Larkinella insperata: one gene and its partner. The protein of the gene in region 2 binds, or shares a complex with, the protein of the main gene of each other region. Links are inferred from orthologs where the notes say so. Each region holds a gene or a part of one and is shown on either strand. Other genes may lie near its edges. The genes, in order: dnaG and dnaB.

Region 1 (11,580 bases), 2.3 Mb from region 2 along the record:
GCTTTTTCTGAAGCCCTTTAATGGTTGTCCAGATGTCCTTTCCCTGTTGTTGATAGGTACCACTACTGACCATCAGCGTAACGTCAAGGCCATTTCGGTATAGATACGTAGCCATTAGCCGGTAAGAGCCTAAGTGAAAAGTGCAATAAATATTTGGCCGTGGGCTAGTAATCAGTTCCTGAACTGGTCCTTTCGTTTGAATCAGATCGTTAGCGGTCAGAAATTGCTGATCAAAGGTGGTATAGACCTGTTGAAGCAGCAATTTCTGAAAAAGTTCCTCGTGCTTCTCAATCGGAATCTCTGGCAAGATATTCTGAACACTTGCTGAGAACGTAGTGAATTTAAAGAGATAACCTTTCTGCTTCCGAAGGTCCAAGGATTCGAATTGTTGTCGGCAACGATCCAATTCTCTTTGATATTGATGCACGAAGTTGCTCATAAACAGTATAGATTAAGAAAGTGCCAATTGGTCAGCATTCGGCTGTAGGCCGAGGAATGTGGGAATCCATTCGCAGCAAACCTGTTCTTTTGAGCCTTTTGCGGCTACCCAGGCACTGTCATTGGTTTCATTTTTGGCTATTACATTCAAGTTCGTAGTAGCCGCGTTCAACATTTGTTTAGCTGATTTGATAACAAAGTTCTTTTTCATGACGATAGATGATATTGAGTGATTTAATGAAACAATTCATCAATCGACCATTTTTACCCGGGATTATTCTGCCGATTGATTAAGACAAAATTACCGGGTTAAGGGAGGCTAGAGAATAGCAGGTTTTGGCTAAAAATTTATGCGGCTCTAGTAACTAATTACTATTATTTGTTAGTAACTTAGCAGAGTTCAATTAGAAAGAACAAGATTTAGAGTAAATATGACCGAAGTACCGCTAAATCTGACGTATGTAAGAAGGCCTTTTAAGAGTCTGAGTATTCTGCTACTGGCAGTACTGACTTTTGAGGCATTCAACTGGCTGTTCGCTTTTGAAAAGAAGTTGGACATAGTCCAGAAGTTTGGCGGCTTTTTGGGTTATGTATGGATTATATTTCGGGGTATGCTCTTGCCGGAAGTATCTACCCTCATCATTCTGTTGATGCTACTGAATACTTTTCATGAAGCCTGCCGGATTAAAAATCTTGAGCTGACTCCCAAAAATATTCTGAATTATGAGGTGAAAATTTTACCCGTCATGTTGCTTGCGTTCTTTCTGTTTAATCCGATAACGCAAACCATCCGGTATCTGCTGGTAGAATTTCCGAATTATAGCTTTTCTTTTTACTTAGAAAATTACCTTCAAGGCACATACAACATCAAGGTTTATTTTATGTATCTGATACCGGTTCTGATCATGGGATACGGAGCCGTGAACGGATCTTTGCTGGTTGATCTACTCGAAAAACGCCGGCAACGTAAACGGAGTAGTGAATCCGTTAATCCTTTTCAGTCCTTGATTCCGCAAGCTGGCTCCCATCTGACACACTTGAAGGTGAAAAGCACTCATGGTGAAACCATCATTGCTGTTCAGGATTGTTATTGGTTTGAAACCGAAGATCGCTATTACTACGCTGTTCATCCGTCGGGCCGGTTTGCCATAACTAAAACGATGAACGAACTGGAAGCGGAATTGAACCCGGAAATGTTCTTCCGAACCAAACGTAATTGCATCATCAATCTAAGTTTCGTTACGAGTTACGCTCACTGGGAGAATGGTAAATACATTATCCGAATGCGGACTCCCAACAATGACGAAACCGATATGCCCCGTGCCCGACTTCAGGATTTCAAAAACCGACTTGTTCGGTTCTCTGTCCAAGAGGTTGAGTATCTTCCCCCTAAAAGTGAAATTCTGTAAAAGTGCGCTATAGCCTGAGTTTGTTCTTACAGGTAATCTTTTACAGAAATTCCAAACCGCGCCAAATTACGGCAACTTCCCAAGTTTAGCTTCTGGGCCATATTAGTCTTATGATTCGCCAGGGTCCGATAGCTGATGTATAGCCGGTCCGCAATTTCATGCCCAGGTGTGCCCTCCGCTATCAGGCGAAGTATTTCAATCTCCCGCTCCGTCAACCGATTCAATTGTTGCTTTACTTCATCGGTCATCACATTCATTCCATAATTCTTCAGTAGCAGCAAAAAGCCCGGACTATAGTAGTAACCACCGCTGCTAATGGTTTGAAAGCATTTATAAAGCTCGTCCAAACCATCATTTGCGTACAAAAATCCGTAAAAGCCTTGTTGCATAGCATTAGCTACCAACTTCAAATCAGGTTTGCTCGTGTATAATATAAATTTTGTCCGTTGATTATCCGAGCGAGCCTGCTGAACAATATCAACACTCCGTCGGCCGGAGATTTCAGACTCCAGTATCACACACTGCGGTTGCTTTACCCTGATCTGCTGAAGCGTATCTTCCATTTCTATTGCCTTCCCAACTACGTTATACCCTTGTTCTTTTAGTAATTGACACAATACCTCACAAGTGAACAATTCCGCTTGGGCTACTAAGATGGAAAAGTCTTTTCGTTTAAGAGAAAACGAAGGTGAAGACGACTCCAGTTTTGAATTTGTATTGTTCATGATAAAGATAGCAGCCTTTCTTTTGAAGCCACAAATTAACAGTCCTTAGATATTCATCGAGCAAATTGAAATCATTACTTTTCTGTGTGAAATCAACAAAATACTGCTTTGGTTCTTTTGGGTCTTCTTACTTACGAATGACATAAGATTTGTGGAGGGGGCCGACAGAAAAATTGGGTGCTATATACGGCAATTTTGTTTATTTCACGCGGAAAAGTGGTTATTCTGTACGAAATGACTTTTTATATAGTAATTGACGACGTAGTTTTCACTTGTAATTCACCAGCGAGACTCAAGAGAACTCAACTACTAAATCAATAACAATGCGGAACGTTAAAAATTTAACTGGACAACAAATTGAGCAACTCCGTCAGACGATTCGTGAGAGCCAGAGCAATGTATTGAAAAAACGTTGCCAGTGTGTACTCTATAGCTACTACGGATTAACGGTTACCGAACTAATGGAGATGTTCGCCGTAGATCGTCGCAGTATCTATAACTGGATGAATCGCTGGCAGCAAGATGGTGTTCAGGGGTTGCAGGACAAACCAGGTCGTGGTTTGAAGCCGAAACTGAACCCAGACGATCAGCAGCACGTTGAAAAAGTGATGAAAGCGATGAAGTCGTTTCCAAAAGAACCACGTCAGGCGCTGCAGCAGATCAACCACCAGCTTCCTAAGCCTATCAGCCAGGATACTTTACGTCGTTTTGTAAAGAAAATATCGAGATTAGACAGCATGGCTGCCTGATTATCAACCAGTACTGATGAATACCTAATCGTAAGTCACCTCCATGGCTTTCCGGGTTAGTTATTCATCAGTATTATGAAATAACGGTTCCCAGCAACCGGCCGATTTCAATATCTACTTTTTTGTAGTGCATATACTCCAGCATAAGCCGATCGCTTTCTGCAGGATCGTTCGTTTGGCTGATTGATTGCTTTATTTCTCTCATCCGCTGTTCGGCAACCATTTTCTTCAAGCGCAGGATATTACCAAAGGCGGCATCCGCTAATTTATCAACTTCTGTTGGCACATAGATTTCGTGCTTCTGCCAGTTTTCGCTGAGCTGATGTCGAACCGTAACCAGGCTGATCGCTTGATGCTGGTACTCTTGGTTGCTGTGACGCAGGAAATAATCGGCCGTTCGAATCTCACTGGCTAAAAAACCTTCCCGAATCTCATTCAGCATTTTATTAAACACTGGCGTTACGAATTCCATCGTACCTAGTTCACTCAGGATGTAATGGCAGACCGAAATGTCCGGCTCCAGTTCATGAGCACCATAATTAACCAGAAGCCGAATGCATTCTTCTTCCTGGTAGGAAAGGGAAGAGCGGTTTTTAGAATTTAAGGGGTCTGCATTCTTAGGAGCTACCGGGGCCGACTCGACCGGAAACTCGTTCAATAAATCGGTCAAATCGGGCGGAGGGGAAGCGGAAGGTTGCTGATTGGCCCGGTTTGAAGATCCCGTTTTTTCTTGTTGCTTAATCTGCTGCTTTTGCTGATTGAGCAACATCCGGTTACTTTCCGAAATCAGCGTTTGCTCATCAACCTGGAGCTGGCGCGCGGTTTTTTGAAAAAACACCTGCCGCTTGATCGGATCAGGTATTTTTGAAATACTTTGAATGATCTCTGAAATAATCTCCGCTCGTTTGAACGGATTGTCGCCCGCTTCTCTCAGCAGGATATCGGTTTTAAACGTGATAAAATCGTTGGAGTGCTGGCTGAGGTATTTCCGAAACTCTTCAGCGCCTACCTTTCGCACGTAACTATCTGGATCATCCCCATCAGGGAACGTTGCCACGCTTACATTTAGCCCTTCTTCCAAGACCATGTCTAAACCCCGTAGAGCCGCTTTGATACCCGCAGCGTCACCGTCGTATAGAATGGTTACGTTTTGAGTAAAGCGACTAATCAGGCGTATCTGCTCTATCGTTAGAGATGTTCCCGAAGAAGCAACCACATTTTTGATCCCTGCCTGGTGCAGAGAGATCACGTCCGTATAGCCCTCCGTTAGGTAACAAATATCTTCCTGACGGATGGTGTTTTTCGCCTGAAAAATACCATACAGAACCTGGCTCTTGTGATAGACTTCGGTTTCGGGAGAATTGAGGTATTTAGGCTGATTTTTATCGGCTTTAAGAATACGCGCACCAAAGGCAATAACCCGGCCGGAGATGTTGTGGATGGGGAAGATAACCCGGCCCCGAAACCGGTCGTATACTTTTCCACCTTCTCTCGATACGACCAAGCCGGCTTTTTCAAGCAGCTCCTGGCGATAACCCCGGCGACTGGCTTCCTGAAGCAAAGCATCCCATTGGTCTGAACTATACCCCAACTCAAAAGCTTGGACGGTATTATCCAAAAAGCCGCGTTCCCGGAAATAACTCAATCCGATACTCTGCCCTTCTTCGGAGGTTAACAGATGAGACTGGTAATAATCTTTCGCGAAGTTCAGGACAATAAACAAGCTCTCCCGCTCATTCTGTTTGATGAGCTCATCCGGCGTAAGCTGCTCTTCAGCTACTTCAATGCCGTATTTCTTCGCTAAATGGCGCAGCGCTTCCGGATAGCCGATGTTTTCGATGTCCATCACAAACCGTACAGGATCGCCCGCTTTACCACAGCCGAAGCATTTGTAAATTTGCCGGCTGGGAGATACATTGAACGACGGTGTCTTTTCGTTGTGAAAAGGGCAGCAGGCAATCCAGTTTTGCCCCCGCTTTTTAAGCGAGACATAATCACTGATAACGTCGATAATATCCGCAGAATGACGGATGCGGTCGATGGTTTCTTCCGGAATACGCATAACTCAAAGGTACGCAACTCCGGTCGGTTTTGGCAATGTTTTTGTACCTTCGACGCTTGAGCTTCATTAATCCCATCCACTGTTAATCCTCTTTCAGCATGATGAAATTTATAGGACAGCGATCCACAAAGTTTTTAATTAAAAGCTTGCTTAACCAAGCAAATAAAATAGTGTTACTAAGCCTTATTTTGACTGGATTAAACAGTTGTCGCAGGAGTGACGATGCTGATGTACTAGCGCCCCAGTCGAAAACGGCTGATCAATACAGAGCCAGTGTGGCCGTACAGTGGTCGACACTACAATTATACTTGATTCAGCATACGGCGGGGTTTACGCCACCGGTTGCTTCCCGATCCTTGGGCTACAGTGGTCTGGTAATGTACGAAGCCGTTGTCCCGGGCCGGCCAACGCATCAATCTTTGGCCGGCCAGTTAAACGGGTTGAAGGATTTACCACGGGTCGAGGCAAATGTTGACTATCATTGGGCGGCCGCGGCCAATGCGGCTGAAGCCCAAATCCTGCGCAAACTCTTTGCCAATACCAGCGTAATCAATAAGGCAAAAATTGACTCGCTGGAAAACCGGTTCCTGACTGAGTTCCGGGCTGAAAACACGGCCGATGTGATCCTGGATCGATCGACAGCTTTTGGAAAACAAGTTGCCGATGCAGTTTTCGAATGGTCTAAAACCGATGGCGGTCATGAAGGCTACAATCGAAATTTTCCGGCCGATTACAAACTTCCACTTTTCAATGGCTCCTGGCAAACAACAGAAAACGGGCGGAAAATTCCGATGCAGCCGTACTGGGGCAGAAACCGAACCTTTTTGATTAGCAATGCTGTGCTTCCGATGCCCAAGCCGCTTCTGGTATCGGCCGATGTGAAATCGCAATACTTCGCTCAGTATCTGGAAGTGTACACTAAAAATAAGTCATTGACGCAGACGGAGAAGGAAATATCAATCTGGTGGGCCGACGACCCCAGTGAAACCTTTACGCCCCCGGGGCATTCGTACAGCCTGGCCCGAATAGCGGTTCAAACGGCCAAGGCCGATCTGGGCACGGCGGCAGAAACGTTCGCGCGGACGGGAATGGCCGTGGCCGATGCTTTTACGGTTTGCTGGAAATGTAAATATGTTTTCAACAATGAGCGACCCTACACCTTTGTGCGCCGAACGATCGATCCGACCTGGATACCGTTCTGGCCGGCTCCGCCTTTTCCCGGATACACCTCCGGACACGCGACGCAATCAGCGGCTACGGCCATCGTTTTAACCGGCATCTATGGCGAATCATTCTCATTTACCGATGACTCCCACGTTAGCCGGGTTCGGGATGTGAAACGGAATACGGATTTCAAAGCGCGCAGTTTTACCTCGTTCTGGCAGGCGGCTGAAGAGTCGGCGTATTCGCGGTACCTGGGCGGAATCCACACCCGGCAGGATAACGAAACCGGCCTGAGTACCGGAAAGTTAATCGGGCAAAACATCAACGGGCTAAAATGGGAGAAATAAAAAGAGTGATGAGTAGGGAACTAGCCAACTCATCACTCTGTACTTACTGACGGATGGCCCCGCCTTACTCTTAGTAGGCCCGTACGCCTTTACCTTCCATGTAATTAACGAAGGCTTTGTTGACAACTTTATTACCACCCGGAGTTGGGTAGTCACCCGTAAAATACCAATCGCCGGAGTGATTAGGGCAGGCTTTGCGGAGGTTTTCGACCGTTTGGAAGATTACCGCCACATCCGCTTTCAGGTCTTTTGGTGTCACAATGTCCGCAACCTTGTTCGAGATTTGTTCGTGAGTGAACGGTTCGTACAGCGCTTTAACGTAGTTGACGGCGGAAGCGTTGCCGGATTCGATGGCCGCGACACATTGTGCGTAGATTTCATCCACCCGGTTATCCAGACCGCTTTCTTTCAGCAATTGCAACGTTGCCCGGAATGCCACAAACTCTTTCATTTTGGACATATCGATACCGTAGCAATCGGGGAAGCGAATTTGTGGGGCAGAAGAAACAATAATAATTTTCTTGGGACCCAGCCGGTCGAGCATTTTAAGGATACTCTTTTCCAGCGTAGTACCCCGAACAATCGAGTCATCAATGACAACCACGTTATCGACCCCTTTCCGGATCACCTCAAAAGTGGTGTCATACACATGGGAGACCATCTCGTCCCGCTGAGAATCATCGGTGATAAACGTCCGAAGTTTGACATCTTTCGAAACCAGTTTCTCAACCCGCGGCCGGAACGACAGCACACGGTCGAGATCTTTCTCGAACAGAATGCCTTCCATAATGGCTTTTTTGCGCTGTTTTGCCAAGTGTTCTTCCAGCCCTTCCACCATGCCAAAAAAGGCGGTTTCGGCGGTATTTGGGATGTAAGAGAACACCGTATTTTCCAGGTCATAATCGATTTCCTGCAAAATCTGCGGAATCAACAGCTTACCGAGCATTTTACGCTCGCTGTAAATATCAGGATCGGAAGCGCGCGAGAAATAAATCCGTTCGAAGCTGCATGACCGCTTTTCCGTCGGTTTGACGAACTCGTGTTCGCCGTATTCGCCGTACTTGTCAACAATTAGCGCATGACCGGGTTTCACTTCGTGAATCTGATCGTACTCAACGTTGAAGGCGGTTTTGATGGCCGGTTTTTCGGAGGCTACCACCACCACTTCATCATCGGCGTAATAATACGCCGGCCGAATCCCGGACGGATCGCGGGCAACAAACGCGGCTCCAAAACCCGTCATGCCCACCATCGCATACCCGCCGTCGAAATCGCGGCAGGAGCGGTGCAACACCCGTTTCAGGTCCATGTTGTCTTCAATAATGTCCGATAGGTCGGGGTTTTCGTAGATACCCTTGAACCGGTCAAACACGCGCTGGTTTTCTTCATCCAGAAAGTGGCCGATTTTCTCCATGACGGTGACGGTGTCCACTTCATCCTTGGGGTGTTGGCCCAACGAAACCAGTTTCTTGAACAACTCATCGACATTTGTCATGTTGAAGTTACCGGCTATCACCAAGTTGCGGCTGCGCCAGTTGTTCTGACGGAGCATCGGGTGACAGTTTTCAATTTCGTTGGCACCGTGGGTTCCGTAACGCAGGTGGCCCATCAGAACTTCACCCGTAAAGGCGAGGTTTTCCTGTAACCAGCGGGCGTCGCGGGCTTTATCCTTGTTTTTCTTAAGTGCTTTGCGGAATTTTTTGTTAATCTTCTGGAAGATATCGGCGACCGGTTGGCTGGCTACGGAACGGTAGCGGCTAATGTAGCGGTGGCCGGGGGGGACGTCAATTTTGATGTTGGCAACCCCGGCGCCGTCCTGGCCCCGGTTTACCTGTTTTTCCATCAGCAGATACAGTTTGTTGATGCCGTATAAATGAGTGCCATACTTATCGATATAATATTGGTATGGCTTGCGGAGCCGGATCAGGGCAATTCCGCACTCGTGCTTAATGGCGTCGCTCATGCCTGGTGCTTTAGTTGTTATGAAGGTAACTTCCGAAGATTGATTTTCGTTCAATTGAAGTTAAGGCAAAGTTACGAAAAGGACAAAGTCGAACCTTTACCGTTAACAAGACTTTTTTTGTCTACCATTTCAGACGTACAAAAAACCTGCCTTATTGTTGGTAAGGACGGTTTTCGTCGAATTTATTTTGTCGAAACCTGTCTGTTCATTTCTTCGTAAAGCGCCCTGAAACAATTAGAGGCCGTATTGCCCGTATCATCGGCTTTTGTCCGGTCATAGTACTCGTCTAGAAATGAACCGGCATCGGACCAGACTGTCTGGATCATCCCGTAAAAGTTACCTTTCATGGCGTTGGTGGCCGTGGCCCGGAATTTAACCATATCCTGTGCCTGCAAGACGGCATTTTTCGGCATCCGCCAGGGGCAGGTCATGACTTTCAATCCTTTCATGGCAAAATAAACCGGTGTCTGGTCGGGGCGCTCGTAGTGCCAGTCGCAGATCAATACGTCTTTGGGAATCAGGTCAATGGCGCGGTGGGTGTTGTTCATGCTGGCTTCCCACATACCCAACCCCGTGGTTTTGCCGTCCAGCAGCCGGTCTCCCCAGATCCATAAAGTTCGGTTTTTCTGGGCCAGATGGTCCCGGATCGTTTTGACTTCCCCGGCAAACAGCTCGGCCTTGTCGCGCCCCGAACAACGCGGGCATTTGTCGTGACCAATGTAAAAAACCTCGTCCATTCCGGCGTGGAACGCATCCGCTTCAAAAACATCGCAAATTTCGTCAACCAGATCGAACACAACTTTATGAACTTCCGGATGCAGCGGGCAATAGCTTTTGCAATACAAACCATCCGCGTTTGGCCACTGGTATTTCTCCGGCATTTTGACGTGGGGCGTTTCGTCGAATTGCGGGTAAACCCGGAGCAAGTTGTGCGTTTGGCTGGCCCACGACTGATGACCCAGCAAATTGATCTGCGGAATCAGCCGAACGCGATTAGCCTGGCAGGCCCGGACCAGCTTCCGGACGTCCCGCTTCGAGAGGGCAACGCTGTCGCGCAGTTCGGGGTGGCTCTTAAATTCGTAGTTAAAATCAACCCGCAGAATCAGCGTGTTTACCTGCCGGGGCGCCAGTTCTTTTTCAATGAATGTTACAAACTCATCCACGCGGTCGGGGCGGGGTGAACCAATGCAGAAACCCCGAACAGGAAACAGGCTGTCGGCGGGTGTCTGGGCGCTGAGCAGCGGGCATACGAAAAACAGGCCGATCAGGAGGCAAAGTTTAGGGATGAGGCTTTTCATGGATTCGCAGAATAGAAGGGACTTATAACCGTTCGATCCACCGCAACAACCAGTCGGGTTTAAAAAACAGCAGGACTACCGGCACCGTCAGCACAGCCGCTAAAACCACTTGGGGGCGGCTGATAGCTTTATGGGCTGAAAGGTCGGTGGCCGCCGGGCGGAAGTACAGCAGAAACGGTATCCGAAGGTAGTAAAAAAGGGAGATAACGGCATTCAGCAGACCGAAACCAAACAAGGCCGGCAGCCACGGATTCCCGTTTGACTGGTATGCTTCCAGCAGCGAGGAAAAAACCAGCAGCTTGGCCGTGAAGCCCACCGTTGGTGGCAGGCCGGTCAGGGCAATCATAACCGCCGTGATTGCAACGCCCAGAAATGCGTGGGTGTGCCCCAGACCGCTGAAATCTTGGAGCGTAAGCCGGCCGTCGCGTTGGCGGGCCAGCAGGTCAATCAGCAGAAAAGCCGCCATATTAATAAATACGTACGTGGCGACATAGAACGTAGCGGCTTCAAACCCCGTTTCATTGAATCCCACAATCCCCACGAGCAGAAATCCGGCGTGGGCGATGGACGAGTAGGCCAGCAGACGTTTGGCGTCGGTCTGCCAGAGCGCCGACAGGTTACCCAGCGTAATACTGGCCAGGGAGATAACGGCCAGCGGAACCTGAAAATTGACGGGTAGGGCCGTCAGAACCCGCATGAGAACCAGCAGCGCTGCGGCTTTGGGTCCCACCGAGAAAAAAGCCACAACCGGCGTCGGAGCGGCTTCGTAAGCGTCGGGCGTCCAGATATGAAACGGGACGAGCGACAGCTTGAACAAAATACCGGCCAGCGTCAGAAAACCCGCAATGTAAATAACCAGCGAACTATTGCTGGTCAGGGGCTCGGCCGACTCCGCCAGGGAGAGCGTGCCGGTCAGACCGTACAGCAGCGACATGCCGTACAACATGATGGCCGAACTGACGGCGCCAAAAAGCAAGTATTTCAGTCCTCCTTCCGACGCTTTGCGGTCCGCAGAAAGTGCCGTTAACAAATAGGAACTAATCGAAACCAGCTCAATGCTGAGGTAAACCGTCAGGAGATTGACAGCCATCGTCATCAGATACAGGCCCAGGAGCAGGGCCAGCAGAATCGGGAGCCAGTCGAGCGGGAAGCGGTTTCGCGGGGGCAGCAGCCAGGCGTGCAGAATGGCGAAAAAAGCCGCCAGCGTAACCACCATCTTATAAAATACCGCCTGGTTATCGAGCAGCAGGGACGAACTGAACAGAAAACCCCGGGGCAGACTCCACTGGATGGCCAGCAGGACGCCAGCCACCACCACCGCCGTTAGCGAAAGCGCGTAGACAACAGAACGGTTTCGGGTACCAGTCAATTGACTGAACGAATCACGATCATGGTCCGGACTGGGAGCAAACTGCCGGACTTTTG
Region 2 (11,586 bases):
ATGCCCGCGTTGTTGATCAGAATGTCCAGCCGGCCGTACCGCTGAATGGTGGTATCGATGAGCGCTCGGACGTCTGCTTCCACGCTCACGTCGGCCTGGAGACTTACATTCTTAATACCGCTTTGGGTTAATTCCTGGCTGACCGTTTCGAGCGATTCAACGCGCCGGGCGCAGATGACGATAATGGCCTGTTGGCGACCAAACGCAAAAGCCAGCGCCCGGCCAATACCCGATGAAGCCCCGGTGATCAGTACTACTTTATCTTTCATGAACGACGAAAAAATGCTTTGGTAAGAACGGGAAAGACCGTTGGATGATTATTTGCTGCTTTTATAAGAAACTTGGCTACTAAAAAAGTTATGTGTCTATTGCCTGTCTGATTTTGTAGAGAATTACGGCAAAGTTAGTATTATTGCGGTGCAATCTGGACCATTCAACATTCACGATTTATGAAAAGAACATTTGCGTATCTGATGACGGCTTTTCTGGCAACGGCCCTGGCAGTGACATCCTGCTCACCAATTAAAGATGCGCCTGACAAGAAAGATACCGTTGAGTTTGAGGGAGCATTGGCCGGTAATTGGGTACTTCCCAGCAACGGTTCATCAGCGACCGGAACCTTTACCGGAACGTATAATAAAGTCACTAAGTCACTGAGTTATACCATCAATTATACAGGAATTACGCCCACCGGCGGTAGCATAAACCTTGCACCCGGTGGCCCGGGAACCAACGGGGCCAGCATCGCTACGTTTACGTCATTGAACAGTCCGATCAGCGGAACGATTAACTTCACCCAAAACCAAAGCTCGGAACAAGCCCAGGCTTGGGAAAACGCGTTGATGGAAGAACGGATGTATGTAAACCTGACAACTACGCAGTATCCGGCGGGTGAAATCCGGGGTAACATCATGCGCGCTCCGATTTCCAACGACTAATTTGGAGCCATTCGATCAGATTTTAACGGACGGTTCAACCCTGCTACTAGGACATTTTAACCTTCCAGATAAGCACCATCAAAAAAGCGACCTCAACTGGGTCGCTTTTTTGGTTTCGTTGCTTTTACCGCTTACCGCAGGACCGTAACCAGGCCTTTGTAGGATCGGTTCGTGTATTTGATCAGGTAGTAATATTGGCCCGGCGGATAGTGCCCCGCATCCCACTGAAAATTCCGGTCGGTGGAGGAAAACACCGCTTTGCCCCAGCGATTCATAATGTCGACCCGGCGAAACTGGTCGGCGCAATTGTCCAGCGGCAGGTTCGGAACGCTGAAAAAGTCGTTTTTACCGTCTTCGTTGGGCGTAATGACGTTGGTGATCGTGATGTTGTAATCCACGGGAATGTCCTTGACCACGAACGTAACGCGGGTGGTGTCGTACTGCGTTGGGCAACTGCTGTCCTGCGAAATGAAATCGAGTTCGTAGGTGGCTTTTTCCTGGCCCTGTAAAACCGGACAGGTGGGCTGCCAGGCAAACGATGAGGTCAGCGGACTCGGACCGGTTTTTTCTTCAAACTGCATCCCCAGGCTTTTCCAGTCAAAGTTATTGCCAACGGCCGTAAGCTTCAGAACACCCGGGTCGGGGTCTTCCCCAATCACGTCAAAGCGAACGGAGGCCGGCAGCGTATCGCCGTGGGTCATGGTAAGTTCAATCACGGGCTGATCCAGGGTGGTTTTGACGGTGGGAGGTCGGTTGGGTTCCGGCGTTGCCTTGAGCCGCACCGTCACCGTATCGCGCTGGTTGCGGTTGCAGCGGGTGTCGGTCACAATGAAATCAACGACGTACTCCTGGTTTCTGACCTGATCGCACTGCGGGGTCCAGTTGAACACCTGACTCACCGAACCCTGACCCGAAACGGCGGCAAAGCTCATGCCGACCTGAGCCAGGTTAAAGCCCCGCCCAACGGCCGTCAGGGTAAGCATGTCCTGATCCGGGTCGGTGCCGTTAACCCGAAACTGAAGCGGTTTTCCGGTCTGTACGGCAGTCTGGTTGCCCGGCAGGGTAGTCTGCACATCCGGTTTTCGGTTCAGCTCCGGGGCCATTTCCACCGTAATGGTCAAGGTGTCTTTCAACCCCTGCGGACAGCCTTCGTCGGTGGCCAGAATGGCCAGCTTCAACTGTTTTCCGTCGGCCAGGCACTGATCGAAACAGACTTTGGTTTTCACGGTATCCCCCTTAAACCGGATCAGAACTTCGGCGGGTGAAAACGTGATTCCCTGCGCGGGCCCCTCCAGAACCGACATCTTGACCCGTTGGTTCGGATCCAGGTCGGTGATGAACAGGTCGAGGCAGTTGGCGTTTTTGTCGTTTATTTTTAATACCGTGCCTTCTTGGTAAAAATCGACCTGACCGGTGGGCCGCATGGCCAGTGCGGGCGGGTTGTTTTTCTGGCAGTCGATAACTTTAAGCTGGAAATCGCGCCGGACCATCCCGATGCGCTGCCAGTTGCCCGAGGCATTTTTGCGGTATTCCTCCACCAGCACGCAAAAGGCGAACAAGCCCACCTCGCCCGCCGTGACCGTCAGCATTCCGGTTCGCGGATTGACCCGCAACGGGGCCGGTCCCGGAATGGCCCGGTCCTGGTTGAGGCCGCTCGTCCAGCGAACTTCCGGATACGCCGAACTGGGCATGGCCACCTGGGGGCGCGGATTGCCCGCCGTGCTAAAGCCGTTTAGCGGGGTGACGAGCCGGTACGCCAGGCTGTCGCCATCGGCATCGGATGCTCCGAAATCAAACGAAAAAGGTTGGTTGATGCAGATGTAATCGCCCTGGACGGTACGGAAGGAGGGCGATGAGTTGATAAAGTCGGCTCCATTGCCGGTTCGCTGGGCCGGAAATTCCAGGTAAAAAGTAGAACCGGCGTTGCCGGGGTTCTGAATGTTGCTGATGGAGTTGTTGCGGCAGCAGCGCTCCCAGACCATGTAATACCCGCGGGGATCGTTAAAAGCGTTTAACGTAAAAATCACCAGCCCGGAATATTTCAGCAGCCGGGTCCGGAGGGTCGGCAGGGCGCATTCGGGTTTGGTGTAATTGACGTACTGCGACGACACCATGGGCAGGTCAACTACCCCGATAAAGGCATTGTCGCTCTTGCGGTAAATGAAGACGGAAACGAAAGGGTCTTCGGCACCCGGGTTGCCGTTCAGATCGTCGAAGTAGAGGTTAAGGTTGATTTGATGGGTATACGGATTTTGGTTGGTGAGCCGTTTCAACTCCAATTCTCCACCAACGATGTGCGTGGCCGAAGCCGTTAAAGCCAGCCCAAACCAGCACCACACAAGCCAACTCCACCAGACTGTCTTCCGATAAAACTGTTTCATTCAAATACGAATAGGGTTGTTGAAACCAAAATACGGTGCTTAATTTACAGAATTTATTAGAGTTTATTATGTCAGGAAAGACCCAAAAGAAGACACAACGGTTGCAAGCTGTTCGCATTGATGACGTTGCCGCCGAGGGAAAGTGTCTGGTTCGTACGGAAGAAGGAGTCATATTTGTAGAAGGTCGCCTGGGTGGGCCGGTAGCCGCGCCGGGCGACGTGGTCGATCTGCGGATTGTCAAACAGAAAAAGCAGTACCGGGAAGCCGTCGTTGAAAAAATACACAGTTACGGACCCAGCAGGGCCGAGCCGTTCTGCCCACACTTTGGCACCTGCGGAGGCTGCAAGTGGCAGCACATCCGGTACGACGAACAATTGCGTTTCAAGGGCCAGCAGGCCGCCGACCACCTGAGCCGCATCGGTAAGGTGCAGTTGCCGCCGGTACTGCCAACGCTGGCGTCCGCCGAGACCCGGTATTACCGCAACAAACTCGAATTTACCTGCGCCGACGGCCGCTGGATTACGGAAGATGAAATTCGTTCGGGTACATCGGTCGACAAACGGGCGGTTGGCTTCCACATTCCGAAGCGTTTTGATAAAATTTTACCCATTGTGCATTGTTTCCTCCAGCCCGACCCGTCGAACGCTATTCGGCTGGCGGTGGCAGCGTATGCTTTTGAGCACGGGCTGACGATGTACAACCTGAACACACACGTCGGTTTTCTGCGCACGGTGATTATTCGCACGGCATCGACGGGGCAGGTGATGGTGAACGTGCAGGTGGCCGAAGACCGTCCGGAAGAACTCAAGGGGCTGATGGAGATGTTGAAACAGACTTTCCCGCAGATTACCTCGCTGAATTACATCCTGAACCAAAAGCTGAACGACTCTTACCAGGATCAGGAAGTGATCCCGTATTGGGGCAAACCCTACATCGAGGAACAGATGGACGCAGGCAGCGGCCAACCCTTAACGTTTCGGGTGGGGCCGAAATCGTTCTACCAGACCAACGCCGGCCAGGCGTTCGAACTGTACAAGATTACGCGGGAATGGGCGGGACTGACGGGTTCGGAGCGGGTCTATGACCTGTATACCGGCACTGGCACCATTGCGTTGTTTGTGGCCCGCCAGGCCCGTCAGGTGCTCGGTATCGAGTACGTGGAGTCGGCGGTGGAAGATGCCCGCGTCAATGCTTCGATCAACGGCATTCAGAACGCGGAATTTCTGGCGGGAGATATGGGGAAAATCCTGACCCCGGCGCTGTTTGATCAGTACGGCAAACCGGATGTGGTGATTACTGACCCGCCCCGCGCCGGAATGGACGAAGCCGTCACCCGAAACCTGCTTCAGGCGGCTCCCCAGCGCATTGTGTACGTGAGTTGCAACACCGCCACGCAGGCCCGCGACCTGGCCATTCTGGATGAATTGTACGAAGTAAAAGCCGTGCAGCCCGTTGACATGTTTCCGCACACGCATCACGTCGAGAATGTCGTGAAGCTGGAAAAGAGGAATTAAGAATTAAGAGTTAAAAGTGAAGAGTTAAATGCGTCAGCCAATTCTTCACTTTTAACTCTTAATTCTTAACTCAAAACGGTGTTTCCTGTTGGGAGGGATCGACGAAGCCGAAGTTGGTGAAGCCGCCCCCGCCCGGGTTGGGCGAATTGAGGTTGTTGGCTTTGCTCTTGACGATGCCGCCCTGACTTTCGAAGGATTGGGCGCCGGAAAGCTTGGGATCAAAGCCCGCCGACGGACCGCTGAACGGAGCCGGTGACTGTTGCGGCATAAAGAACGAGTCCAGGTCGGCAAACTTGGTGTATTTGCCCACGAAGCGCAGCTGAACGGTGTCCAGCGAGCCACTCCGGTTTTTCGCAATAATCACTTCACCCACGCCCGAAACCGAGTTGCCGTTTTCATCGGCGGTAATGCCGTAGTATTCTGGGCGGTACAAAAAGATTACCATGTCGGCATCCTGCTCGATAGAACCGGATTCCCGAAGGTCGGAGAGTTGCGGTTTCTTGTCGCCACCCCGGGTTTCGACGGCCCGGCTCAACTGCGAGAGCGCGATTACCGGCACGTTCAGTTCTTTGGCGAGGTTCTTCATCGCCCGAGAAATCGAGGCAATTTCCTGCTCCCGGTTTCCACCCATCTTCCCGGAGGTATCGCCCGACATGAGCTGGAGGTAGTCGATAACGACCATCTGAATGTCGTGCTGGGCTTTCAACCGGCGGCACTTGGCCCGCATTTCCAGAATCGAAAGGGCGGGGGTGTCGTCGATAAAGATGGGGGCTTCGGTCAGCCGCTGAATTTTATGGTGGAGCTGCGCCCACTCGTGCGGGGCCAGGTTTCCTTTCTTGATTTTTTCGCTGTCAATTTCGGCTTCGGCCGAGATAAGCCGGTTGACCAGCTGCACCGACGACATCTCGAGCGAGAAAATGGCGACGGCCTGCCCGAAATCGACGGCGGCATTGCGGAGTGCGCTGACGACGAAGGCCGTTTTACCCATACCGGGACGGGCGGCCAGAATGATCAATTCCGAACGTTGCCAGCCGGAGGTTAGCCGGTCGAGGGCACTGAAGCCGGACGGAACTCCCGTCAGGCCATCCTTCATGTTTTTCTTCTGCTCCAGTTCGTCCAGCGCCTGCCGCATGATGGTGCCCATGTCGGCGTAGTTCTTCCGGATGTTGGACTCCGAAATTCGGAACATCGACTGTTCAATCCGGTCGAGCAGGTTAAAAACGTCGGTAGTGTCCTCGTAGGCGTCCCGCTGGATTTCGTTGGCCACGGTAATGAGCGCCCGTTTGATGGAGGCTTCCGCGATGACGCGGGCGTGGTATTCGATGTTGGCCGCTGAGGTTACCCGGGTCGTGAGGTCGGTAATGTAACCGCCACCGCCAACTATTTCGATCTCGCCATTTTTACGCAGTTGCTGCGTAACCGTCAGCATATCAACCGGTTCGGCGTTGCCAAACAGCGTGACGATGGCGTTATAAATTCGTTGATTGGCTTCTTTGTAAAAACTTTCCGGCTTTAGGATGTCAATTACGGCGGAAAGAGCATCTTTCTCGATCATCAGGGCGCCCAGCACAGCCTCTTCCAGATCGACGGCCTGCGGTGGCAATTTTCCCAGACCCGTGGGCGTGAGCATGTGGTTTACACCATCGGACATACTGCGCCGATTGCCCATGTAAGGGGTCTTCCGGAAATTAGAGTTGGTAGGACGTTCGTTCTCCATTGCACTGCAAGTATAGCCAATCCTTGGTAGAATGAAAAGGCAACTGGTCGGTCCTCAGCGAAGGTGTGGCGGGAAACGGGAATAGTAAGTTCTTGGCTCTAAAGTACATATTCTTAACGGCCTGTCTGAAAAAAAAAGAAAAAAAGATGGTCGTTTTAGCGTACGGTTAGCGGTGAATCTGTCCGATGTGCAATTCTGCTTTTAGCGCATCTTCCGGAAAAAGATGGCTGAAATATGCAACTGATTAATCATGAAGAGATTGCATAAATTTGGCACGTTTGGGAGATAATTAATGATAATTTTTGTTGTTTAGTACGTATGAACTTCTAAATTTAGAAGGGAATTCGATTATTCACCCCCTAAAATATGCAGGAAGATTTGGTAGAAAAAGTAATAACGCTTGACAATGTTTCGCTCATCGACTTTCTGGGCGTTGAAAACAACAATATTAAGGAAGTTGCGGCCGCCTTTCCGATGAGCAAGATAATTTCCCGTGGTAACGAAATCCGCATTAAAGGAACGACCCCGGAAATTTCCCGCATTACTGACATTCTGGATTCGCTCATTGAGCACTACCAGCGGTACGGCAAGTTAACCCACGAAAACGTAAAAAGCTTTCTGAAAAATACGGAACGCGATCCGGCCGCAGTTGTGCAACCGGATGACAATGTGCTGGTTTACGGCACCAAAGGCGTGATTGTCCGGGCCAAAACCGCCAATCAGCAACGGCTGGTGGACGCGTCCGAAAAGTTTGATCTGGTGTTTGCGATTGGTCCGGCCGGAACGGGGAAAACCTACACGGCGGTGGCCATTGCGGTGCGGGCCCTGAAAAACAAGGAAGTTAAAAAAATCATCATAACCCGTCCGGCCGTTGAAGCCGGTGAAAACCTCGGCTTTTTGCCCGGCGATCTGAAGGAGAAAATCGATCCGTATCTGCGGCCGATTTACGACGCCCTGGACGACATGATTCCGGCCGAAAAGCTGAAAACGTACATAGAAAATCGGACCATTGAAATTGCTCCGCTGGCCTACATGCGCGGACGGACGCTCAACAATGCTTTTATTTTGCTGGACGAAGCGCAGAACACGACGCCGATGCAGATGAAAATGTTTCTGACGCGGATGGGGCCGAACTCAAAAGCCATGATTACAGGCGACCGTTCGCAGATTGACTTGCCCAAAAACCAGCGTTCGGGTTTGATCGAGGCCGTTGATCTTTTGCGGGATATCAAAGGAATTGAGTGCGTTGTACTCGACGGCAGCGACGTGGTACGCCACCGATTGGTTAAAGAAATCATCACGGCGTATGAACGGGCTGAAAAATAACCCCCTGCTTGCTGCACTGGGGCTCTGGCTTAGTTTTGGGCTGCTGGAAGCCCGGGCCCAAACGCCCGGGCTTCCCCAGCGTTGTGGCATTGAGCAGCGGGAGAAAATCCTCCAGCAACGCGATCCGCAACGGCTCGCCAGGCGCCAAAAGCTTAACGAACAGATTCAGGAGGTTATCAGCCACCAGAAAAACAAACCCAATTCGGCCCGGATCAGCGAAGTGATTTACCGCATCCCGGTGGTGGTGCACGTAGTGCATAACAACTCGTCGGGCTTCATTGGCGGGGCGAATAACCCCAACATTTCCGATGAGCAGATTGCTTCCCAGATCCGGGTTCTGAACGAAGACTACCGCCGGTTGCCCAATACCCGGGGATTTAACACCGATCCCATCGGCGCCGATACGGGAATTGAATTTTACCTGGCCGGCGTGGACCCCGACGGTTTTCAAACCACCGGTATTACCCGGAATTATTCGGATAAAACCAGTTTTAACGTGTACGATGGCAACAGCGGGGACGATGTGCTGCTCTCCGAAATTGCCTACTGGCCCAGCGACAAGTACCTGAACATCTGGGTAACGACGCTGCGAAACGATTACCTGGGCTATTCCCAGTTCCCGGAAGCCGACAACATTCCCGGTTTGAATCCGCAGGAAAACGAGCGGACGGACGGGGTCATTATCGACTACCGTTATTTTGGCAGCGACATCGGCGCGGTAACCAGCTCCATCTACCGGTATGGGCGGACAACCACGCACGAGGTTGGGCACTGGCTGGGGTTGATCCACACTTGGGGCGACACCTACTGCGGGGATGACTATTGCGACGATACGCCACCAACCGCCGAAGCCAACCAATCCACCCAATGTGTGGATCAGTATTCGAATTGCCGCGGCACCCGCACCCGCAACCTGATCGAGAATTACCTCGATTATACGCCTGACGCCTGCATGAACCTGTTTACGCTGGACCAAAAGGCGCGGATGCGGGCCGTGATTGAAACCAGCACCCGGCGGCAGCGGCTGGTGCGGTCGACGGAAACGTTGCCACAGACCGAAACACTGACCGTTACCGTGTCGCCGAACCCGATCAGTAATGCATCGGCATTGACGGTGAAGGTTTTACTGACCGGCTTTCAAACGTTTCAGGTTGATCTGATCGACCCGGCCGGACGGATCATCCGCACGCAGCAGTTTAAAGACTACCCAAGTTCTTCCATTGCCTTCCCGGTGCACACGCTGATTCCGGGTATTTATTTTGTGAAAGTGCATACCGATAAAGAAACTGTTGGAAAACGGTTGCTGATTCATTAGTACTTTTACCGGTCAGTATATAGCCTTTCGGGCAAGGGGGCGGTGCCGGAAAAACGGAGCGCTTACCTGCTGAGATCGTAAACTGAATTCGGTGAAACTGAACCTATCCGCCGTATGATTGAAGTTATTCAAATAAACAACCCGACTGCAATGCAGCAGGTCTTTGCCATTCGCGAGGAGGTGTTTGTTCGGGAACAGAACGTACCGGCCGAAGATGAGTACGATGAGTTCGAGTCGATAAGCCGTCATTTTATGGCCCTTTGCGACGGAACACCCTGCGGAACGGCCCGGTGGCGCAAAACCTCGAACGGCATCAAGCTGGAACGGTTTGCCGTGCGCGCCCCGTTTCGCGGAAAAGGAGTCGGGCAGGCGCTGGTGCAGGCCGTGCTCGACGATGTGTTCAGCCAGCAGCCGGAACCCATCGAATCCGTTTACCTGAATTCGCAGGTCACCGCCATGCCGCTGTACGCCAAATTTGGTTTCAAAGCCGTCGGACCGATGTTTGACGAGTGCGGCATTCAGCACTACAAGATGGTTTTACCACCTTCTTCATTTCCTGCCTGATGCTCCGCTGGAACGCATTTCCGTTTGTTCGCTACGTGCTTGCCCTGATGGGCGGTATTCTGGCGTATCTTCAATTTCCACAGTCAGGACATTTTGTAGTCTTATATTTGTTTGTCGTCACAAATGTATTTTTGATTTCCTTTTTGTGGAAAAGAAAACCGTTCGCGATTATAAAGGGTGTAAGTGGCTTGCTGATCCTGAGTGGAATGGGCTGGCTGGTTACGGCGTTGCACACGGCGGCTAACGCGCCAACCAATTTGATTCACCTTCAGCAACCGGTCCGGGCTTACCGGGCGGTAGTCAGTTCGCAGGCCGAAAACCGGGCGAAGACCTTCCGGCTGGAACTGGAGGTGAAGACCGTGCTGACCGACAGCGCCTGGCAACCGGCGAGCGGTCGGCTGATCGTCTACCTCGACAAGACGGTTCCTAAAAAGCCACGGTACGGCGACCTCTGGCTCGTTCGGGGGGCGCCCCGAACCATTGACCCTCCTCTGAACCCGGGCGAATTTAATTACAAACGGCACCTGGCTAACCGGGGCATTTACCACCAGCAATACCTGCGATCAACGGACCGCGTGGTGGTGGGGTATCACCCCGAAAACCGGCTAACGGCGCTGGCTTACGGGGTCAACGACTGGGCCGACAGCGTTTTTACCGGTCACCTGGGGCGCGGGCCGGAGTTCGCCATCGTCAAAGCCATGATCTTGGGCGTCCGCGACGGGATTGATACCGACCTGCAGCAGGCGTATTCAGCCGCGGGAGCGGTGCACGTTTTATCCGTTTCGGGACTGCACGTAGGCGTTTTGTTTGCGGCCCTGAGTTTTGCGCTGGCTTTCCTGAAGCGAAACCGCCACGGAAAGTTTCTGTTCGCGGTTCTGATGCTGGGGCTACTCTGGTTTTATGCGCTGATGACCGGTTTTTCGGCCCCGGTGCTGCGCTCGGCCTTCATGTTTTCGCTGCTGCTGATCGGGCAAACCATCGGCCGGGCCAACAACCCGTTGAATACCCTGGCGGCATCCGCGTTCCTGATACTGCTGATCGATCCGTACGCCCTTATGACCGCCGGTTTCCAGCTTTCGTACTTGGCCGTGTGCGGTCTGATCCTCTGGCACCGCAGCCTTTATCAGAGCTACACCTTCCGCTACCGCTGGTCCGACTGGCTTTGGCAACTCACGGCCGTAGCCCTGGTGGCCCAGTTGCTGACGTTTCCGTTGGGCGTCTTTTACTTTCACCAGTTTCCGACCTACTTCTGGCTAGCCAATCCGGTGGTGATTCCGCTTTCTTCGCTGGTGCTGATTCTGGCGATGGGCGTGCTGGTGGTGGGGTGGATCCCGTACGTGGGTTTCGGGGTCGGAAAACTGCTGTTCGGTTCGATGTGGCTCCTGAACCAAGCCATTTTATGGACGGAAAAGTTGCCGTTTTCGATGGTCAAACCCCTTATGCTAACCGCCTGGGAGCTTCTGGTGCTGTACGGGGTTATCCTGTTCGGGATTGCCTGGCTGGTCAGCCGGGAAGGGCGGTATGGCCGGGTCATGGTAGTCAGTATGCTATTGTTAACCGCATCGGTCGGCTGGACCACCCTGCACCGTAAAAAACAGCGGTTGCTTATCGTGCATTTTGTCCCGCACACGTCGGCCATTAGTCTGGTTGAGGGCGGATCGGCGGTTTTTCTGACCCGGGAAGCGTTCAACGACACCAGCCGGGAAGTGACTTTCTACGTCCGCAACACCTGGGACAGTCTGGGGGTGAGCCGGATCACCTACGCGCAGCCGGACCGGATGCCCCGGAGGATTCCGTTCTTCCAAAACCCGGCCGTGGCGTTGCTCTCGTG

The links.
Region 1: the proteins of dnaB (region 2) and dnaG are in contact, whole or in part, in a crystal structure (PDB 2R6A), measured with the Geobacillus stearothermophilus proteins. The link is inferred for Larkinella insperata from one-to-one orthologs. Residues at the interface, in WP_033016901.1 of Geobacillus stearothermophilus: Ser13, Glu15, Ala16, Gln18, Glu91, Leu92, Asp94, Ala95, Val96, Pro97, Thr98, Ala99, Ala100, Asn101, Tyr104, Tyr105, Ile108; in WP_049624496.1 of Geobacillus stearothermophilus: Lys456, Leu457, Leu458, Pro459, Ala460, Asn463, Ala464, Leu467, Leu535, Leu536, Ile537, Ala538, Gln544, Glu545, Asp548, Tyr549, His552.

Annotation. Positions count from the first base shown.
Region 1 is NZ_CP110973.1:2,976,668-2,988,247, forward strand. What follows is about bases 2,890-5,806. They hold dnaG (DNA primase), read right to left. Parts: upstream 5,384-5,806; coding sequence 3,395-5,383; downstream 2,890-3,394. Other genes in these bases: OQ371_RS12085 (helix-turn-helix domain-containing protein), read left to right, coding at 2,896-3,321. Also shown: OQ371_RS12065 (lysophospholipid acyltransferase family protein), read right to left, coding at 1-439; OQ371_RS12070 (hypothetical protein), read right to left, coding at 452-649; OQ371_RS12075 (LytTR family DNA-binding domain-containing protein), read left to right, coding at 870-1,847; OQ371_RS12080 (response regulator transcription factor), read right to left, coding at 1,874-2,572; OQ371_RS12095 (vanadium-dependent haloperoxidase), read left to right, coding at 5,824-6,894; OQ371_RS12100 (amidophosphoribosyltransferase), read right to left, coding at 6,965-8,857; OQ371_RS12105 (family 20 glycosylhydrolase), read right to left, coding at 9,040-10,155; OQ371_RS12110 (NADH-quinone oxidoreductase subunit N), read right to left, coding at 10,178-11,580. UniProt on the Escherichia coli protein: RNA polymerase that catalyzes the synthesis of short RNA molecules used as primers for DNA polymerase during DNA replication.
Region 2 is NZ_CP110973.1:5,226,695-5,238,280, reverse strand. What follows is about bases 4,228-7,150. They hold dnaB (replicative DNA helicase), read right to left. Parts: upstream 6,551-7,150; coding sequence 4,904-6,550; downstream 4,228-4,903. Other genes in these bases: OQ371_RS21050 (PhoH family protein), read left to right, coding at 6,929-7,150; rlmD (23S rRNA (uracil(1939)-C(5))-methyltransferase RlmD), read left to right, coding at 4,228-4,833. In the rest of the region: OQ371_RS21075 (SDR family oxidoreductase), read right to left, coding at 1-269; OQ371_RS21070 (CHRD domain-containing protein), read left to right, coding at 450-938; OQ371_RS21065 (T9SS type B sorting domain-containing protein), read right to left, coding at 1,070-3,319; more of rlmD, read left to right, coding at 3,388-4,227; more of OQ371_RS21050, read left to right, coding at 7,151-7,876; OQ371_RS21045 (M43 family zinc metalloprotease), read left to right, coding at 7,857-9,191; OQ371_RS21040 (GNAT family N-acetyltransferase), read left to right, coding at 9,306-9,755; OQ371_RS21035 (ComEC/Rec2 family competence protein), read left to right, coding at 9,755-11,586. UniProt on the Escherichia coli protein: The main replicative DNA helicase, it participates in initiation and elongation during chromosome replication. Travels ahead of the DNA replisome, separating dsDNA into templates for DNA synthesis.